Regions from separate parts of the Brevibacillus humidisoli genome, predicted to be linked through region 1. Evidence: predicted binding sites of a transcription regulator. Region 1 holds the regulator's gene; the other holds the start of a gene.
What was found. Region 1 encodes Rex, which represses fermentation and respiration genes when NADH is low (regulators of the CRP and FNR family bind a similar motif). Its sites were predicted from a motif close to TTGTGAAATATTTCACAA; they were not measured.

Region 1 (10,811 bases):
GCACCCGGCGTGTCTGTTCCAGCAACTCTTCCAAAATCCGGTTTACCTCATCGTGTACCTGGGACTTGGCAATGTACGAGAGGTGCACAATGCCAAGCCGGGACATTCCGCTCTGTACGATTTCCTGGGCCATCGTCAATGCCTGCTCAAAATCGTTTTTGGAGCCGGTACTGCGTCCACCATAGTAAATCTCTTCGGCTACGGCCCCGCCCAAGCAAACCATGATCTGCTGCTCCAACGCTTCCTTGGTGTAGAGATAGCGATCTTCCATCGGATTTTGCCGTACATAGCCAAGTGCCTGTCCACGTGGGGTAAGCGTAACTTGAGAAACCGACCCGGGCCGCACCTGTTCGCTGATGATCGCGTGCCCCAACTCATGTATGGCAACTCGACGCTTCTCTTCAACAGTCGCTTCCCGGTCCGTCTGTTCACCCATCATCACCTTGTCTACAGCCAGAGCAAAGTGACGGATCTCGATCGTTTCCGAATGATCGCGCATGGCGTAAATGGCCGCTTCATTGACCACGCTTTCCATCTGTGCACCGGAGAAGCCAAATGTCTCTTGCGCGATTTTTTCCAGACCTACATCATCAGCCAACGGTTTGCCCGCCGTATGGATACGCAGGATCTGCTCACGGGCTTTTTTGTCCGGCAGATCGACCACGATATGACGATCAAAGCGCCCCGGGCGCAACAAGGCGGGATCAAGCATGTCTTTGCGGTTCGTTGCCGCAATCAGCAGGATTCGCGGTGTGTCACTGGCTCCGATTCCGTCCATCTCGGTCAGCAGTTGGTTGAGTGTTTGATCGTACTCTCGCTGCTGCTGGCCGTCCCGCTTCCCACCGATCACCTCAATCTCGTCGATAAAGATGATTCCGCTGTCCTGACCGTTTTTCTCTGCCATCTGTTTCACATCCCGGAACAAATCGCGGACGCGTTGTGCCCCGACACCCACATACATCTCTACGAATTGCGAACCGGAAGCGGCTACAAACGCGGAATTGGTGTAGTTGGCTGCCGCTTTGGCCATCAGCGTCTTACCCGTTCCCGGCGGCCCGGTCAGCAGTACGCCTTTTATCGGGCGAATTCCATAATGACTGATCTTTTCTTTCTTGATCAGGAAATCAAGCGCCTCTTTCAATTCCCGTTTGGCCCGCTCTTGGCCGCCAATGTCTGCAAACTGGATGTTTGTCTTGGGAACGACATGCTTGCTCCGTTTGCTCCGGCCGCCCATACTGACACCCGATTGGCGTGACATCAGGAAATAGATACCGGCGAGTACTGCAGCAAAGACAAGGAAGGGACCTACATTCACCTTCAGAAATACCAAAAACAGAATCAAAACAGGCACGGCACCGTAAAGTATCTCCTTAACCACGGGCAGTCACCTCTCTCTCTTCTACAAGCCGAGGTACGACTTTGTAGAAGTCGGCGTTCCCCCGTTTTAAATAGATAAACACATGCTGCTCGTCCATTCTCGCTTTTGCCTCGTCCAATTGGTGGGTCTGCTTCCAGTCGTTTAAAAGGCTAGGTATCTTGCTGTATTGGTGCAGTTCAATCGCTTCGGTCAGATCAAAAATACCGGTTGCCCAAATCGCTGTCAGCTCCGGATCTTGGTTGGTCATCTCTACCGTCCATGCTTTACCTGGAGCAAGCCGTTTGATCTCAGTCGTCAATTCGCGGTATTCCACTGGAAAGCTTTCTGGATCGGTCACTTCCAGTTGTACGTTTAGCTGCTCTTGGCTAACCTGCATCCCGACCAGCTTGGCCGACTTCATCTCTGCAATCTCACTACGCAGCGGTTCTTCCACCTGCATCTTCTGATACAGAAACCATCCGCCAAACAGGAGTGTGATCGTGGCTAGCATCGAGAGCAATATCGGCACTGCGCGCACTTTCACCTTAGCTCCCCCTATCTATCTAAACTTGTTACTTGCGCGGTTATTTCTATCACTTTTTGTCGACTTACAGTATAGCATAGATATCTATCAATTCGATCATGCAGATGTTGGATGCCAGTTGCGAAAGCAGGGATTCAGCTAAGTGAGCAATCGATAAGAAATGAGTCAACACCAGAATGTTACAATGGATAGAAGGGAAAACCAAACCGGAATCTTTCAAAGAAAATAATGGTGATAACCCCAAAAAAGCGGGAGGAAGTAGATGGACAAACATGTATTGTTACTCCATTGTGCGGGTGCTCAGGAGCCCGGTCAAGGAAGTACGAACTTGGCAGCACATCTGCAAGATGCGTTAGGATCTGCCTGCCAGATGCGATATCCCATGATGCCTGATCCAGAAAAACCGGCTTATACAGCGTGGAAAGAAAAACTGGAACAGGAACTGAATTCTTTGCATGGGGACATCGTATTGATTGGGCATTCCTTGGGCGGCTCCGTTTTGTTGAAGTACCTCTCTGAGGAAGCACACCCAAAAACGATAGCGGGATTGTTTCTGATCGCAGTGCCATATTGGGGGACTGGAGATGAGTGGCTAGTAGACGAATTCACGCTGCAAGAGAACTTCTCGGCCAAACTTGCAAGCATCCCGCACATCTTTCTGTACCACAGTCAGGATGATGAAGTGGTGCCGTTTGCGTATTTCTTACTGTACGCAAAAAGACTCCCACGTGTAACCGCTCGCGGAATGGATGGCTACGGGCATCTATTCAACGCTGGTTTACCCGAACTGGTTCACGATCTCCAAACGTTTGTCACGTCCTAAACAGATCCACGCGTTCATCTCGGATTCGTCAACCTCCTAAAAAAAACGACCGTCCGGGAGAGGACAGTCGCTTCACATTTGGTTCGAGGTAGCAGCCAATGATACCCCCCTAGTCACTAGCACGCAGGAGTTCCATGCGGCTAGACGACCTTGGTCAAGGGGAGTCGATTTTGTTCAGTCGGTATGCTCTCAGCAGTTCCCCTGTGTGGAAGTCGTAATACACATAATTGTAGCGCTTCTCCTCGTCGATGTAGAGGACTTCCCAGAAGCGCTTTTCGCCGTCGATTCCGGGTACAATATGCTTGATAACAGCGTTCGGATGACTTTTCATCACGGCTTCCTGCACATTTTTTTTCGGTACAGTTCCGTGCAGCACATCAAAGACCACATCATCTTTGGTCATCCACGCAATGACCGGCGTTCCGACTTTATTTTTACCGATGACTACGGCGTAGGAGCTCTTGCCGCGGTATTCACTGATCTCATCGATCTGCGTAATCGTCGTACGTTCAAAGGCCCACTGGCGCGCCTGCTCGTCAAAGTTGTTCTGCTGTGCGACAACTGACGAAGCCAGGTGATAGACGGCAGAAGCACCAATAAAAGCGATCCCTATCAATAAGCCTACAATTCGAACAACCACATGCCGTTCCCCTATTCTTCATTGATGATTGATTCTGCTTACTTCATTTACATGCGAAACAGTAGTTGGTCCTTTTTTTCGCCTTGGGGTGAAGCAATCTGGATTGTGACGAGCATTCTGCGCAGTCGCATGGAACTTTGGTCGTACCACATCAGGTACGTTAGAGAGACGCTTTTGAGCGCCTCATCCATCACGTCTTGAGTCGGAAATTGCGAGCCAAGCCATAGCGACAGCATCGATTTCACATCCTCTGGCGGCAGGGAAAACTGATATCCGGCTAGGTCGGCACCTTCCCCAGTCAGGCGGATCGGTACGATTGACTGCAGTTCACCTTTGATCAGCATCAGATGATCATATGGTGTGTAAAGCGCATAGGGAAGCATCAGCGGCTCTTTCTGTTCTCCGTTCACCGTCAGTTTAAACGAATCGCCTGTCCTCGCCATCATCACCTTCTGTCCGCCCACATCGCCGCTAAGCTCAAATGACTTGCCCTGATAGGTCCCACTGAACTGTCGATCCTTTACTTCAACCTGAAACGGGATCTCCGTATTGGTCTGGGATCGTTCGATCAGTTCGGCAATCTCCTGCCGCTGCTTGCGCATTTGTTCGGCGGGGTCAACCTGTGCAACCGGTCCGCTTTGCTGTTCTTGATTTTGTACGGCAGGCTTGTCTGTTAGCTTGGCGATCAACGCCCCGAGCAGAAACAGGGCCAGGAATATCGGCAGCAGCCACCAGAGTTGGCGCGGTCGGATAATCATTGATGACCCTCCCCGTCCTTTATGGCTAAAACATATGCAGCCGGGGAAGGTTTTAGAACCGTACGGAAAAGTTACCGAACATAGCGGCAAACGTGCCGGTCATACTACAGATACACCCCGAGGAGGTGAGCGCGTGAAACTGCCCGACAGGACGACATCTCCTGACGTCTACGCGCTGTGGCAACAGGAATACCGTGCATCTTGGGCAGATCTGTCATCACCGCTGAGAGCGCTGCCCCCGCCCGTCTGTTTGTCGTACAGACATACGTCTTTGACGGAAGTGTGGCGTGCATACCCATCATGAATGTACCATCACATTAACCCTACCTGCACCCCTGCTTCACATCTCTCCTGTTGTGCCGACAGGAGATCTTTCCTTTCATCTCGGTTGGCGATTACTGTTTCAGTTGGGCAAACACCCGGTTGGCTTCATAGATCACTTTCTCTTCATCAATCGTCTGCAACTCGCGATTCCGCATCAGAAACCGTCCAGCGACGACCGTATCGGTCACATCCCGCCCGTTCGCCGCGTACACTACATGGGAGACGGGATAATTGTGCGCGGGTTGGAAATGAGCCTGATGGGCATCAATGACGATCAGGTCAGCTTGTTTCCCCACTTCCAGCGAACCTAACTGTTCTGCTTGGAACACACAATCGGCACCGTATCGGGTTGCCATCCGCAGCGCTTCTTCTGCGGGGACGACAAGTGGGTCATACGTGACACCTTTGTGCAAAATCGCAGCCAGCCGCAATTCTTCAAACAGATTAACATTGTTGTTGCTCGCGGAACTGTCCGTTCCCAGCGAAACACTGATCCCTCGTTTCAGCATGTCCGGCACACGGGCCACGCCGCTTGCCAGTTTGAGATTGCTCACCACATTATGAGATACCTTCACTTGATAGCGTGCCAAAATATCTAGTTCTTCATCCGTCAAATGGACAGCGTGCGCGACCAGCGTAGGCCTTGCAAACAGCCCAATGTTTTCCAGGTGTTGAACAGGACGTACACCGTAGTCTTTGACGTTTTGCTCCACTTCCCAAACCGTCTCCGACATATGAATATGTATCGGAAGATCAAGTTCTGCTGAGCGCTCAATAATTTTGGCGATGTAATCTGGAGGGCAGGTGTATGGTGCATGCGGTGCCATCATCGTGGTAATGCGACCATCGGCCTGGTTATGCCACTCCCGGGCAAAAGCGGTCGCCTCCTCCAGTTTTTGTCGCTGTTCTTCTGGCGAGCCAAGACCGATCACACCGCGGCACAGACTGGCCCGCATACCGGCAGATTCCGCTGCTTTCGCTACCTCACCCATGTGATCGTACATATCGACAAACGTTGTGGTTCCGGTACGGATCATTTCAAGCAAGGTAAGGTAGGTTCCCCACTTGACGTGTTCCGCCGTAAACTGCGCCTCCATCGGCCACATTTTGTCTTCCAGCCATTCCTTGAGCGGCAGATCATCGGCATATCCGCGCAAAAGAGACATCGCTGCATGGCCGTGTGTATTGATCAAACCGGGAAGTATGTATTTACCCTTGCCGTCGATCACCTGTCCATATCCAGACAGATCTTCCGGCGTGGTACCTACGTAGGTAATCCGATCGCCGGCAAAGGCTACCGCTCCGCCGTGAATCACTTCGTTCTGTTCATTTACCGTTAAAACTGTCGCGTTGGTGATAATCGTTTCCATCGCTTCTACTCCTATCGATTGGGATTCCTTGGTTCAAGTAGTATGCCAGACTTTGCAGGCTGGATGTGACGTCAGCGTGGTGGATTCTCACATTGGCGTCGGTCCGGATGGTTACCGGAGCGAAGTTGAGAATACCCTCAATCCCGGCCTCGATCAACTGGTCGGCTACCACCTGAGCCGCTGCCGCAGGTACCGTAATAATCGCCAGCCGGATCTGCAATCGTTTCACTGTCTCTTTCAGTTCTCCCAACGGTTGTATCCTCAGCCCGGCAATCCTTTTTCCTTTTTTGGCTGGATCGTTGTCAAAAATGGCGACGATCCTCATGTTGTCGCGTAAATACGCATTGTAGTTGCTGATCGCATGGCCAAGGTGGCCCGCTCCAACCAGCGCTACATGAATCTCCTGGTCCAGTTTGAGGATTTGTCGGATCTTTTCAATCAGATAATCGACGTCATAACCTATCCCCTTTTTGCCGAAGTCGCCAAATGAGGACAGGTCTTTGCGGATTTGCGCCGGATTGACGTCAAGTGTCTTGCCCATCTGTTGGGATGAAACGGTTTTGACCTGCATCTGCTGCAAGTGGGTCAGATATCGGAGATAGACCGGCAGGCGCCGGACGACTGCCTCCGATATTTTGGGGGCTTTCAAATACGCATCCCTCCTCAGTCCTGCTTTTTCTTTTCCTTCAGGACTTTATAATCCTTCCCATTGGATAGAATCGTAATCGTTCCGTCCTGTCCTGTGATATACGTCTCAGCCCATGATTCGTCCAACCGCTCCACGATTTCCGCCTGACCACTGGTCATCTCGTCACGTGATTTGCCTGTTTGAATCACCGCAACCTGTGGGTCTATCTTGGTCAAAAACGGCTGTGAAGAAGCTTGGTTGCTTCCTTGATCGGCAACTTTCAACACCTGTGAGCGCAGCTCTGTTCCATGACGCTTCAACATACGGTCCTCCGCCTTCACACCGATCCCGCTCGGATAGAGAAAGTGCAGTTCACCCTGCCGCAATTGTACGACCAATGAATTATCCTGTGGAGAGAGAAAAAGGTGCTCGCTAGGGTGAAAGACCGTCAGGGAGATGTTTGTATCAAACGACAGCACGTCTCCCTCTGACAGCAGTTGCACTTTTTTCTCCTCATCAATCGGAATCACCCGGTGGATCGCATGAGCAATCAACTTCGGCAGAAGCACGGTATCGATCTGCAGGTTTTTGGCCAAAAAAGGATACCCTCCGCTGTAGGCCGGCAGATCATTGCTGATCAGCACGTAATCCAACTTGGTGACGTGACGTTCTTGCAGAAGTTTTAACAGGTTTTTCACATCATCGACACCGCCGGTATCGATCAACAGCTTCTTGCCGTTAGGAAAGCGGACCAGCGTACTTTCACCGCTAGACAGGTTAAAATAAGAGGTTATCATCCCCTCGAAGTCCCGCTCATCCTCACTTACGATCGGATCATCGACCTTTACCGCCTGTAATAAATGGCTGTCAATCGTACAACCGACGATCAAAAACAACAGAGATGCGACGAGCAGCAGACGATTCTTTACGCTACGCTTTCGCATTTTATTGTATCACCTAAATCCTGACTAGACTATTGCTTCATTTTATGAAAGTTCATCGGCTTGCATACCCTCCAGAAACGAAGCAATGCGGTCACGCAGTTTGACCCAGGCCCCGCTTTCGACACGATACGGGGGGAGCGAGGCGAGAAATGCTTTTCCATAACGCGACTCAACAATTCGGGAGTCAAACACGACGATCACCCCTCTGTCCGTGTGATGTCGGATTAGGCGCCCCAAGCCTTGTTTAAAGCGGATCACAGCATGAGGCAGCGACAAGGAGAGAAACGGATTTTTCTTCTCTTCTTTCGCCTTTTCAGAGCGCCCCTCCAGCAGTGGTTGATTGGGCGGTTGAAAGGGCAGACGGACGATGATCACACAGCTTAAGACATCGCCCGGGATGTCGACACCTTCCCAGAAGCTGCTGGTGCCAAGCAGCACCGATTTTTGCTGACGCTGAAACTTGCGAACCAGCTTGCTGCGGTTGTTGCTGTCGATGCCATGCCCCAGCAAATCATAGCCTTCCCCGTCCAGCGCCTCTTTCATCGCATCGTACACGCAGCGCAGCATGGTGTAGGAGGTAAAGAGGATCAGCGTACGTCCTTTGGCAGCGCGCACCACATCGACACAGCCCTGGATCACGGCGTCGAGATAAGTCTCCTCGGAATCTTTGCCCAGTGCCGGGAAGTCATCCGGCAAGAGGATCAGTCCCTGCTGCTCGTAGGCAAAAGGCGAGGGAAGCGTCAACGTACGGTAGCGCCCGCTCTCCTCCAATCCATGCCGTTCGATGTAGTAGCGAAAGCTGTTTTTTACCGTCAACGTAGCGGATGTAAGTGTAATGCTGCGCTTCTCGGCAAACAGTTTGCGAGCTAGTACGGATGAGACGTCTAGCGGCGCGGCAAACAGAGAGACATGTTTGCGCGGGGAGCGCGTTTCGATTTCCATCCAGAAAACATACTCTGGCGGTCCATCCAAAAGCAAAAAGTATAGCGTATCAGCAGCAGTCCGCAGATCGTCCACCAGACCTTCCGCATCGGTCAGCAAGCTCTTCAGCGCAAACGGGGTTGACTCTGCACGCTCTTTCACTAATGTCAGCAAGCGCTCCAGCTCCTGTCCCTGCGTGACAAGTGCTTGCACCAGTTGACGTGTATCGCTAAGCAGACGTTCTCCCTTGCCGACAAATGTATCCTGACGATAGCGAACAGTGGCCCGGCCTGCTTCCGTTTGTTCACCGCTGCGGCGGGCTGCCCAGTTGTACAGCCGACCCGACCACTGCTGCAGACTGTCTCGGCTGCTGGCTGAAAGCTGGCCCAACGAATGGAGATGATTATGTAGCTCAGTTGCCAGCATCGGTGTCGACTGAGCGACTTCCTCTACCAATCGATTAAGCAGATCATGCTCCTCTTTTGTTGACAGCCGATCCAATAGTTGATATAGGCGTGCTGTAGTGTATTGTGCCCCCAGATGCTGACTGGCCACCTCTTCCAGTTGATGAGCCTCATCCAGGATCGCCACATCATAGGTAGGAAGAATGCGGTTTTCCGCCTCCAAATCGTTGATCAAAAGGGCATGGTTGACAATCAGCAGATCTGCTTCCTTTGCTAGTTCCCTGGCCCGGAAATAATAGCAGCGGCTAAACCAGGGACAATGGCGATGCAGACAAGAATGGACATCGCTCTTTACCTGTTGCCAAAGCATACTGCCCACAGGAGAAAGACTTAGTTCTTCCACATCGCCCGTCTCGGTCTGGGTCAGCCAACTTACCAACTGTGCCTTGGTCAACTGTAGTTCATGCGTATCTGCCTCTGTCGTCTCGGCAAGCTGCTGCTCCATTTTTCGCAGACAAAGATAATTGCCGCGCCCCTTTAACAGGGAGGCGGTAAAAGAAAATGGCAGTGCCTGTTGCAGCACAGGCAGGTCCTTTTGGAACAATTGGTCTTGCAGATGGATTGTGTGAGTGCTGATCACTACCTGCTGATCGTGCCACTTGGACCAGAGGATGGCGGGTATGAGATAGCCCATTGTTTTTCCTGTTCCTGTACCCGCTTCGACAAGCAGGTGCTCCCCGTCGTTCATCGCTTCGTAGATTCCCCGGATCATCGCCTCCTGTGCTTGGCGTCGTTCATAACCAGGCTGTATCTGGGCGATCAGACCATCCTCAGCGAGCAATCGTTCCAAGAAGACGTCCAATTCAAAGGTTGACCGCTCAATTGCCTGCGGCTGCCGTTCCAGCTTTGACCGTGAGCGCAGGGCAAACTGACGGTAGATATCCCATCCATCCGCTTCAGGAGAGGCAGGTTCGTTTGGTTCCTGTTCAAGTGGATTCTCGGACAGTTTTTCCATTTCGATCGACCGCAGCAGTGCGCCGAGATCGGAGCGGAAGGAGGTGACCAGAATCTGCAGCCGTTGGATCGTAACCAGCGGCAGTTCGTGCAGGAACTGAAGCATTCGCAGAAACAGCTGTGCGGTCGCTAACGCATCGCTGTCTGCCTGATGGGGATGATCATGCTGAATATCAAAATCATCGGCTAACTCTACCAGTCGATAACTGCCTTGGGTTGGAAACAGAAAGCGTGCCAATTCTACCGTGTCCAGCACGTATCCATCAAACGTATAATAGCCCTGACTGAGCAGGGCCTCTTGCAAAAACGATAAGTCGAAGGACGCATTATGCGCGACAAAGGTGCGCTTATCGAGCAAACGCAACAACTGCGGCAGTACCTCCTCCAACGTCGGAGCATCTGCCACCATCTCATCGGTAATGCCTGTTAAAGAGGTTATCATCGGTGGAATCGGTCCACCGGGATGAACAAAAGTGGAAAAATGATCGGTAATGATCCCGTCGTCGATCGCTACCGCCCCTATCTGGATGATCTTGTCACCCTGTCTGGGTTGGTTTCCTGTCGTCTCAAAATCTATTACAATAAACCGCTTCAACTTGAACTTCACCCCAACACATATGACGCGTAGACCAGAAGATCAGAGAAATCACTCCCCTCAACTTTCGGCAAGAGACGACAAATTCCTGCTGCCTAATGAGGCAAGAGTGATCTTTGCGAACTCCACTCACGGTGTCCCAGCCTATCGGCACACAGCTTGAGGAAGAGCGGAACCTCCCAAAAGTCGTTTGTCGTCCTGTTAATTATCTGGAAGTGCTTTTCTGCCTGCCCCCATTCTTCACAAGCGATCCCGATCCGGCCCAAGTGATAGTGGCCCAGCGCACGCTCATAGCTGCTGTCTGATTGCAGCAGATGATGGGCCAACTGCCTCGCCTCAGACCACTCCTCCTGCTTGGTAAAGACCGTGATTAATCCGGACAGGGAGAGGGTGTGTTGATGATCATGCCGCAAGTTGGATTCAAATACCTTCTGCGCACAGCTCAGTTCCCCTTCAAAGAGCTCCATCCAACCGTAGCTGAACACAAAA
Region 2 (10,811 bases), 1.4 Mb from region 1:
TGACGATACTTGATTTATGTTATTCGTTCACTCTATCGAGTATGTTACGACTCTCGGCATGGGAGGAAACGAGAATCGACGAGGCGTCTCGCGGTCTAGACAGCGGTTGACTGAATAAATCGCGAGGATAAGTAGGTGCGCGAAAGGTGATAGGCGATTCAACAGGGTATGCAGTAGGCCAATGGCTGGGACGTATAAAGAGTGGAAACCCTAGTATACAACAAGGCACCTAGGAAAGGGTGAGAAGGTTGTCGCTGCAATTGATTGAAGCATATGTACCGAGCCATTGCTTTGCTGCGATTGACCGAAAGGTACAAAGCTTCGATCTCGTCTCATACTGGATAACGAAAGAAAATGAACAGCAGAAGTTGATGCGAATATTGGTGAAAACAGAAAACGCAGAGGAGATTCTCAACTATTTGGAGAGTGTGACCAACCGGACAGAAGGGTTTGAGGTGATGCTGTTTTCTGTGGAATCGTATATGAACAGAAAACAGGAGAGTCAAGATAAACGGGATCAACAGCGTGCAGAGAAGGAAGCGATCAAGATCCAACGGGCCAGCCGACATGAGCTGTACGAAGAGATTGGGGCGAAAAGCGGGCTAGACGTGGCATATCTGACATTTGCCCTGCTGGCTGCGATTGTGGTGATGATCGGCCTGTTAAAAAACAGTGCGGCGATTGCATTGGCGGCATGGTGATCGCCCCGCTGTTGGGACCGGTTATTGCGCTGGCGTTTGCCTCTGTCCTCGGTGATTTTCGAATGGCTTTTCGTTCATTTGTGACCATCGCCACGGGTGGGCTGCTGGTTCTGGCACTGTCGATTGCAGGGGGAACGATGGTCGGGGTTCCACAGTACAGCCAGGAGTTTACCGCACGGACGACAGTCGATATGTACGATTTGGTGTTGGCCTTGTCTGCCGGGGCAGCGGGTGCCATCTCTATGCTGAAACGATTTTCTGGTGCTTTGGTCGGGGTGATGGTCTCGGTCGCTCTGCTGCCGCCCGTGGTCGTGCTTGGAATGACGCTGGGGGCAGCGATGTGGTATGAAGCGTATGAAGCGATGCTGCTGCTGTTCGTCAATATCAGCAGCATCCTGTTGTCTGCGGTGATCGTATTTATCATCTCCGGAATTCGCCCTGTTGAGCAGGAGCAGGCCGAGCGGGCCTTCGTCTCAAGAATGTATGCATTGCTTCTGATCGGTGTCATCGTTCTGCTGCTCGTACTGGCGATGATATACAGCCATCCATGGAGTTACACCGCTGAGCCAGATGCAGTCATCCGGACTGGCTATGATCATGAAATCATATTTCGACAGGCATGGAGAGATCCTTCAGCTATACTTGGTACATACAGAGGTGTCGGTAAACATCAGTTGAAGAGATTGCAAGAAATGGAGAGAGAAACATGAATCCTATCATGTACATGGGTCTCGTTCTGTTGACCACTTCGCTTATGGGTTCCTCCTTTACCGTTGGCAAGATGGGGTTGGCCTACATGTCCCCGCTTCTGTTGGCGGGATGCCGCTTCACGCTGGCCGGCCTGTTGATGGCAGTCTGGGTGATGAAACGACCATTGCCTGCTTCTGCCCCTGATTGGGCGAGAATTTGTCTGATCGGCTTCTTTCAAACAGCTGGTGTAATGGGCTGTATCTTTTTAAGTCTGCGGACCATCACGGCTGGGGAGAGTTCCATCCTCACCTTTATCAATCCACTTCTGGTCGTCATTTGGGGTACGCTGTTTCTCGGAACCAGATACCGCTTCAGCCAATGGCTGGGGGTTCTGATTGGATGCGTCGGGGTAGCGGTTACCCTTGGGCTTCATCTGCAGTGGAAAGCGGGAACCATCCTGGGGCTGGGCTCCGCGGTTTGCTGGTCAATCGCCACCATTTTGATTAAGGTGTGGGGGGATCGATTTGACGTGTGGGTGTTGACGGCTTATCAGATGTTGTTTGGTGGTCTGCTGTTGCTTGTGGCAGGGGCAACCCTAGAGCCAACGAAGCTGACCATCACCCCAGCATCTATGTTGATCGTTCTCTATCTTGCCATCATGGCCTCCATTGTTCAGTTTGCCGTGTGGTTTTACTTGTTGCACCGAGGTGATCCCGGCAGGACCAGCGCGTTTCTCTTTTTAGCCCCGTTTTTTGGAGTGCTCTCGGGCTGGATGATACTGGGCGAAGTGGTGGAGTGGTATGTATACGTGGGGGGACTGCTTATATTCATCGGGATCTTTCTGGTCAATTGGACAGCTGCGGGGCAGAGGCAGAACAGCCGGAGTGCCGCTAACATGACCGGCCGTTGAATCAAGCGATATCAGCAAGAGAAATTTTCGCTGCAAACCGCTTTTTTCTGTAGCAGGCAGCGTATAATCTGGTTTTGCAACAGTGGAAAGAAGGGAATGGATTGAGGAAAAGGCCATATACGATTTCTTCTACGTCATATGGAAAAGCAGATTCGCTGCTGGTTCGCCCACATGGCACATGACAGTCAGGCAGAAAAGGAGAGTGGGTCGATATGAGATACAAAGGAAGGACTACAGCAGTCAGTCTGGCCATCTTCACCCATTCTCTTTTTGTGGTCTACTTCACCTATTCCTTAGGAGGACCAGTGCATCCAGTAGGGATACTCGGTTATCCCGTATGGTTCTTTTTGGCCTACTGGATAGGGAGGAAGTTCGATCAAGCAGCATTTCTGGCGGAAAAAGACATGCTCACCAATTTGTATAATCGCAGGTACATGATTCAATCATTCGCCAAATTGACTGCTGCTGCCAACAAAGCTGGAAAAAAGTGCTTTGTCTTGATGATCGATTGCGACAATTTCAAATCGATCAATGACCGATATGGCCACCAAACGGGCGACGAAGTGCTGGTAACAATTGGCGAGGTGCTGATTCAATTTGCAGGCAAGAACGATTTGGTCGCCCGCTGGGGAGGCGATGAGTTCCTATGGATCGGGCACTACTCGAGTGAAGAGAGATTGCGACAGATACTCCAAGCAGTGGAACACGATTTGTTGGTGATGACAGAGGTACTGAAAATTCCGGTTTCTCTCTCGATTGGTACGGCGATCTATCCCGATCAAGATGACGATCTGCATGGCTTGATCAAGATTGCCGACCGCAACATGTATCGCTGCAAGACAAAAAAATCGAAGTGTCACGAGAGGTGAGTCGGCCGACTTGACCCCGTACAAACGGTATTCAGCCATCGGTGGTATTGTTCCAAAGCCAGGCCTGCATCAAGGGCATGGCTGGCCATCTCTACCCCTTCAGCCAGTGTGTCGGCGTGTCCGGCACCCCAGAGGCGCAGGGCGCTGTTGAGCAGTACCAGGTTGTGATAAGCTTGCTCTGCTTCTCCGTTCAAAACCGCTATCGTCGTTTGCAGTTGACGTTCCGCAGTCCAGATCACGTCCGGGAGCTCAGTCTGCAAGCCGAGCAGTGCCGGTTCAACCATATACGGCTCGCTATGCCCCTCCTGGATGAGCAGGGTACGGGTCCGTCTGCTAACGGTTACGTCTTCTGATCCTTCCATGCCCTGAACGACGATCCCTCTTTTTATCCCCAGCCTGATCAGCAGCTGTGCGGCTTTTTCCAAAGCTGTGCCGTGAAATACGCCTACAGTCACAGAGGACGGATCAGAGAGGCGCAGCAGCTTCTCCACCGTATTGAACAGGGTCCGCACGCCAATCTCCATCCGTAGAGGACGAAGCCGATGCAAAGCGGGACACCAGTCCTCCGTAGGGATGAACAGCACTCCACTTTCGGCAGCGGCCAGGCAGAGAGCCTTCTTGTTTTCAAACGGGATGTGGAGCAGCCGCATCACATCCAACAGGGTCACTCCCCACTTGGGTGGGAGGGATGGACTACTGTGAAGCGTGACCGGCAGGCCGCAGGCACTTAGCACGAAGGCAGCCGGCAGCGTAACCAGAAACGATGCCCGACGTCCGTCATAAGGACCGGCACAGTCGAGACTGGTCGGCATCGGATACAGAAAAGCATCTCGTCGATACACATCGATAAACGCCAATATCTCCTCTACCGATTCCGTCTTGATCCGCTCTGCCATCAAGAATGCGCTGATTTGTGCTGTTGTCGCCGTGCCGTTGAGAAACATCTCCGCAGCCATAGCAGCCTGGTCATAGGTTAAGTCTTTCGCTCCCCGTTTGCCACGGCCCACTTCTTTCAGCAATTCGAACATAGTCACTTCCCCCTTTTCGCGGGTTCGTCGTGAATCAGCCGATACACATTGACAATCGAGCGCGCTACATCCACCATTTTTTTTCGTTCGTTCATCGCTTGTTGGCGCAAGAAGGAATATGCCTCATCTTCAGAGAATTTCTTTAATTCACAGAGAATACGCTTAGCTTGATCGATCCATTTTCGCTCCTCGAGACGAAGCTGCAAATACCTCCGCTCCTGTTCAAACTGCAATCGCTGCGCATAATGAGTGGCGCCAACCTGAAACGTCCATTTGATCTGCTGTGAATTCATCGTGGGAAAGAGTAAGCCGTCGCAGGTGATGGCGGCTGCTGCATCGGGCAGAGATTGTTGTTCGCCGCACCACCAGAAGAGAGGCATGTCACAACGTTCATATAGCGGGCGACCGATGGTGGAGAAGGAGGCAAATGGGGCAGCAACGACGATGGCCTGCACTTCTGCCATGTATTTTGCAGTCTCTTCTTTCATCGTGACATGTGTTACCGAGTATGCTGCAGATTGCAGACTTTCGGCGATGGGCTGAACGGGCAGAGACTCGGTAATGATCAGGATGGAGTGTATCAATGAAACATACCTCCTGCCGCAGTTTGATGTTATATAATATAACATCAATTCTAAGGATCTGTCTATCTCTATCGGGTTAAATGCGGGATTGTGAAGTTTTTCATTACATTCAGTTGACATATGTGATGGATCGTCATAAACTGTCAATATCAGGACTAAAAACTTCAGATCGTACGGCTAAAGATACAACGGCGTATCTTTCATTGGCAACGATGCCTGTCTTCTATGGGGGAGATGGGCATTTTTTTATGACAAAGAGACAAGGAGGGAGAGATTGGATGGATCTTGCTGGTTTTCGAAAGAGTGGTCACTGGCCTAGTTTGTTGTCAGCTTTTCTCTATTTTGATGTCAGCTTTATGGTTTGGGTGTTGTTGGGAGCGCTTAGTGTGTTTATTGCTCAGGACCTTCAACTGACGGCCACACAAAAAGGGTTGATGGTGGCGATCCCGATCCTGGGTGGTTCCATCTTTCGCATTTTGTTCGGGCTCTTGTCCGACAGGATCGGTCCCAAGCGTACAGGCGTGATCGGAATCTGTCTGACACTGGTGCCGCTTTTGCTGCTTTGGTTGTCCGCTCGTTCGCTTCCGGAGCTTTATGCCTACGGTTTTCTCCTGGGGATTGCCGGTGCCAGTTTTGCCGTGGCGTTGCCGATGGCAAGCCGCTGGTATCCTCCCCAGTATCAGGGATTGGCTTTGGGCATCGCGGGCGCGGGGAATAGCGGGACGCTGCTGGCTACCTTGTTCGCTCCGCGACTAGCCGAATATTTTGGCGGATGGCAGCCCGTTTTTGGTTTGGCGATTCTGCCGTTGCTGCTGGTCCTCTTGGTCTTTGTGCTGATGGGCAAAGATGCCCCAGGCAAGCCTGCGCCCATTTCGTTGTCTGGGTACCTGGATGTATTGCGCTGGAGAGATACATGGCTGTTTAACTATTTCTATTTCATTACGTTTGGCGGATTCGTCGGCATGTCCAGCTTTTTGCCGATCTTTTTCCACGACGTGTACGGCATAAGCAGTGTGCGTGCAGGAGATTTTGTGACACTTTGCGTGCTGGCGGGCAGCTTCTTCCGCCCGATTGGCGGATGGATTGCCGATAGACTGGGCGGTGTACGGGTGCTGATTGTCATGTTTTTGCTGATCACCCTCCTGCTCGGTACAGCTTCCCTGCTGCTCCCGTTTTTGGCGGAGTTGGTTTGTTTGTTCCTGTTGATGGCTTGTTTTGGACTGGGAAACGGGGTGGTGTTCCAACTTGTTCCGCAACGATTTTCAGCCCAAATCGGTATCATCACCGGAATTGTAGGCGCCTGCGGGGGAGTGGGAGGGTTTTTCCTGCCATCGCTGCTGGGGCTGATGCGGGATTTGACCGGAACATACGCGGTTGGATTAACCGTACTGACCGGTATCGTTGCAGCGGCTCTGCTGACCATGATGGTCGTCGGGGAACGGTGGCAGCGGCAGCTGGTAGTTCCCTCGCGCAAGTTTGAATCGGCTACTTAAAACGAATGGAGGAGAGATGGTATGCGAGATGATTTATACAGCCATTTTCGCAAGTTGAATCAGACGTATACCGTCGTGCACACCAGTCCATCCCAGTGCCCTTACTGCAGTATGCAGTGCACGATGTTGGTGCATCAGGAGCGTTCCCCGTTTACGACTCGTCACGTGGTGTCAGCCAATAAGGAAGATCCCGTCGTCCATGGAAAGATGTGCGTAAAAGGAATAGAGGCGCACGTGCCAGCGTTTGATAAAAGCCGCTTAACAACACCGTTGCTGCGACAGAACGGTCAACTGGTGCCTGTTTCCTGGTCGGAGGCCATGAACTGGTTCGCGACAAAAGTTGGCGCACTGCAGCAGTCGGGCGGTACCGATGCAGTAGGTGTCTACGGTGGCGGTTCCCTGACTAATGAGGAAAGCTATCTGCTTGGAAAATTTGCACGGGTTGCGCTGCGAACTCGCTTTATTGATTACAATGGGAGGTTTTGCATGTCGTCGGCGGCAACTGCGGCGAATCTCACGTTCGGCATCGACAGGGGACTGACCAATCCGCTCTCCGATATCCCGCTGGCTCAATGTCTGATCCTGGCCGGGACAAACATCGCTGACTGTCAGCCGACGATGATGCCGTATTTGCGCAAAGCAAAGGCAAACGGTGCCTTTATCATCGCCATCGACCCGCGCGTCACAGGTACGACCAGACTTGCCGATCTTCATATCCAGGTAAAGCCGGGAGCAGATGCAGCACTGGTTGACGGGATGCTGAAAGTGATGCTGGATGAAGGACTTGTCGACTGGTCATTTGTCAAGAACCACACGCGGGGAGCCAAGGAACTGATCGAGCACTTGGCGACGGTACGCCTGGATCGAGTGGCGGAATGGACAGGAGTGCCTGAGGAGCAGATCGTGACAGCTGCCCGCGCCTACGGCCAGGCGGAAACAGGAATGGTATTTACCGCTCGGGGAGTGGAGCAGCACGTAAATGGTGTGTCCAATGTACGCAACTTGCTCAACCTGGTACTGCTCAGCGGAAAAATCGGAAAACCTGGCTGTGGGTATGGGGCGGTTACCGGACAAGGCAACGGTCAAGGGGGGCGTGAGCATGGCCAAAAGGCTGACCAGCTGCCTGGCTACCGTTTGATCGAACATCCGGAGCACCGGCGCCACATCGCCGACATCTGGGGGATCAAAGAGGCAGAGCTGCCGCGCAAGGGAGTTTCCGCCTATGAGATGTTTGCAGCGATGCAGGAAAAGAAACTGCGCGGTCTGATTGTCATGTCGTCCAACCCGGTCGTGTCTGCTCCAAATGCGCACAAAGTGGAAGAAGCCCTGCGCAGCCTTGATCTGCTGGTAGTTGTTGACATGTTTCTGTCTGAAACTGCCGAGCTGGCCGATCTCGTGCTGCCTGCAGCCTCCCATCTGGAAGATGAAGGCACGATGACCACGTTGGAGGGGCGGGTTACCCTGCGCACAGCTGCTGCCATTCCCCCTGGACTGGCCAAGTGCGACTGGCAGATCATCGGGCTGATGGCGGAAGCGCTTGGTAAGGGAAGTGGGTTTCGGTTTACGAAAGCGGAGGAGATTTTTAACGAACTGCGGCGGGCCAGTCAGGGCGGTCTTGCCGATTATGCTGGGATCAGCTATCAGCGCATCCAGCGCGAAAAAGGGGTGTTTTGGCCTTGCGGAAGCGAAGAATACCCTGGCATAGAGCGGTTGTTTGAAGATGGGCGGTTTTTCCACTCGGATGGAAAGGCGGTTCTCTACCCTGCAGCACACCTGCTGCCCCTGGAATCGCCCGATGCTGACTACCCGCTAACCTTAACGACGGGACGCGTGATGCATCACTATCTGTCAGGGACACAAACGCGCAGAACACCAGCCTTGCTTGCGAAGGTGCCAGAGCCCTATTTGCAGATTCACCCGAAAACAGCCAAACGTGTTGGGCTAAGCGATGGGGCACCGGCACGAGTGATGTCCAGGCGTGGTGAAATCGTGTTGAGCGTAAAGGTATCACAACACATTCGACCCGATACCGTATTTGTACCTTTTCACTGGGGGAAGGAACAGTGCATCAACAGATTAACTCTGCCTGAGTTGGATCCCCAGTCCCGCATGCCCTCTTTCAAGGCCTGCGCTATACGCGTAGAGCCGGTTGCCGGGAAGGTTTGCAACCAGTCTGACACGTTACACGGAGAGGAGAGAATGTTAGATGAACAAGCGGAAACTTGTGTTGGTCGGTAATGGCATGGCTGGCATCAATGTGATTGAACATGTCATGAAGCTGGCCAGAGAGCAGTTTGAGATCACCGTGATTGGTAAGGAACCGCATCCCAATTACAATCGCATCCTGCTCTCTTCTGTCCTGGCGGGGGATGCCAATATGGCCGATATCGTGCTAAATGATTGGGACTGGTACAAACAGCACGGAATCCGTTTGCATACAGGGACTGCCGTAACCGATGTGGACACGGATAAACAGGTGGTCGTGACCGACACAGGACTGGTAGTGCCCTACGATGGATTGATTCTGGCCACCGGCTCCCTGCCGTTTATGCTGCCGGTGCCAGGAGTGGACCTGGAGGGAGTGATCGCCTTTCGTGACATCAAAGACTGCGAGACGATGATCGAGGCCGCGAAATCATATCAAAACGCAGTCGTAATCGGCGGCGGCCTGCTCGGTTTGGAGGCGGCGCGCGGATTACTGAATCTAAAGATGAATGTCTCCGTCGTGCATATCTATGACACGCTGATGGAACGCCAGCTGGACCGGACGGCAGCAGAGATGCTGAAAACGGAGCTGGAACGTCAGGGAATGAACTTTTTGCTGGAGAAACAGACCGAACGGATCATCGGTGACAGAAGGGTCGCAGCCGTGGAGTTCACTGATGGGACCCGGGTTGAGGCCGATCTGGTCGTGATGGCCGTGGGCATCCGGCCCAATGCAACTCTCGCCAAAGAGAGTGGAATCACCGTTAACCGCGGCATCGTCGTCGATGAATTCATGCGGACGAGTGCCCCTCATGTGTATGCCGTAGGCGAGTGCGCCGAGCATAGAGGCGTGGTGTACGGATTAGTCGCTCCCCTCCAAGAGCAGGGGGCGGTGCTGGCCAAGCATCTCTGTCAGGTACCAACCGAACCCTATCAGGGCTCGGTCGTCGCCACCAAGCTGAAGGTATCGGGTGTTGACGTACACTTGACACATACGCGCGAAGTGATGCATGTGCTTGGCTGGTCAAATCCCGAAGGATGCTCTAAATGCAGACCAGCTGTAAACTACTATCTCGGGATGGTCTGGCCAGAGCAGTATGAGGATGAGCGGGAATCCCGGTTCGTCAATGAACGACTGCACGCTAATATTCAGAATGACGGAACTTACTCTGTCGTGCCCCGGATGTATGGCGGCGTCACTTCGGCTGCCGAGCTCAAGCGCATAGCGGAGGTGGCTGAGAAGTATCAAGTGCGCATGATCAAACTGACCGGGGGACAGCGGATCGATCTTCTGGGTGTCAGCAAAGAGGATTTGCCTAACATCTGGTCAGAATTGGGGATGCCTTCCGGGTATGCTTACGGCAAGGCCATTCGTACGGTCAAAACATGTGTGGGCTCCGATTTTTGCCGGTTTGGAACGCAAAACTCGATTCAACTAGGCATCGACATCGAGAAAAATTTTGAGCGACTGCAAACTCCGGCAAAAGTTAAAATGGCCGTTTCCGCCTGTCCGCGCAATTGTGCCGAATCAGGCATCAAGGACTTAGGGGTTGTCGGTGTGGATGGCGGCTGGGAAATCTATGTCGGCGGCAACGGCGGCGTGAAACTGCGGGCTGCAGATCTGCTTTGCAAGGTAAAAACGACCGCAGAGGTGCTGGACATTGCAGGTGCCTACCTGCAGTATTATCGCGAAACAGGCAAGTACGGCGAGCGAACATCGGAGTGGGTAGAAAGATTGGGACTTGAATCGATCAGAAACGCTGTCGTTGAGGATCACGAACAGCGCACACAGCTGCTCGCACGGATCGAGGTTGCCCTGGCGCAATGGAGTGATCCGTGGCAGGAAGTGATCAGCAGCGAGTCGATTCGCAGCAGATTTTATCAAGGGACAGAGGTGACGTCCCATTCCTGAGAGAGGAGTGGATTCAGATGAAGCGTTATGTGATTGGACAACTGAGTGAGATTCCCCAACAGGTGGGGAAAGTGGTTCGTCTCGGAAGCCTGGAGATTGCGCTGTTTCGCTTGTCAGACGGCGAGATTCACGCCCTGGAAAACCGCTGTCCGCATAAAGGCGGAAAGCTGGCGGAAGGGATTGTCAGCGGACCGTTTGTATACTGTCCGCTGCATGACTGGAAAATCTGTGTAGAGGATGGATGGGTCCAAGCGCCTGATCGCGGATGTGTTCGTTCGTTTCCGGTACAGATTGTGGGGCAACAGGTGATCATCGAACTGCCGGAAGAAGCGAAACATGTCTCATAACTGGGCAGTATAGAAGAAGCTGATGGAGTCCATGCTTCAACCAGAAAATCTACGTGCAGTCTGAGAGGGGAT

Region 2: LOK74_RS16365 (nitrate/nitrite transporter) is a predicted target of Rex. The motif match lies at 4,871-4,888, and genes of this name have one in related genera.

The regions. Positions count from the first base shown of each region.
Region 1 covers NZ_CP087263.1:1,965,445-1,976,255, forward strand. The annotation lists gene LOK74_RS09675 (AAA family ATPase) at 1-1,378, opposite strand, end outside; gene LOK74_RS09680 (hypothetical protein) at 1,371-1,901, opposite strand; gene LOK74_RS09685 (alpha/beta hydrolase) at 2,230-2,724, shown strand; gene LOK74_RS09690 (cell wall elongation regulator TseB-like domain-containing protein) at 2,879-3,364, opposite strand; gene LOK74_RS09695 (hypothetical protein) at 3,412-4,122, opposite strand; gene LOK74_RS09700 (amidohydrolase) at 4,518-5,816, opposite strand; gene LOK74_RS09705 (redox-sensing transcriptional repressor Rex) at 5,773-6,465, opposite strand; gene LOK74_RS09710 (ComEC/Rec2 family competence protein) at 6,480-7,388, opposite strand; gene dinG (ATP-dependent DNA helicase DinG) at 7,431-10,322, opposite strand; gene LOK74_RS09720 (tetratricopeptide repeat protein) at 10,418-10,811, opposite strand, start outside.
Region 2 covers NZ_CP087263.1:3,345,186-3,355,996, reverse strand. The annotation lists gene LOK74_RS16395 (hypothetical protein) at 249-701, shown strand; gene LOK74_RS16390 (TIGR00341 family protein) at 713-1,411, shown strand; gene LOK74_RS16385 (DMT family transporter) at 1,408-2,301, shown strand; gene LOK74_RS16380 (GGDEF domain-containing protein) at 2,514-3,170, shown strand; gene LOK74_RS16375 (anthranilate phosphoribosyltransferase) at 3,158-4,198, opposite strand; gene LOK74_RS16370 (ANTAR domain-containing response regulator) at 4,201-4,782, opposite strand; gene LOK74_RS16365 (nitrate/nitrite transporter) at 5,061-6,275, shown strand; gene nasC (assimilatory nitrate reductase catalytic subunit NasC) at 6,297-8,513, shown strand; gene LOK74_RS16355 (FAD-dependent oxidoreductase) at 8,482-10,392, shown strand; gene nirD (nitrite reductase small subunit NirD) at 10,410-10,739, shown strand.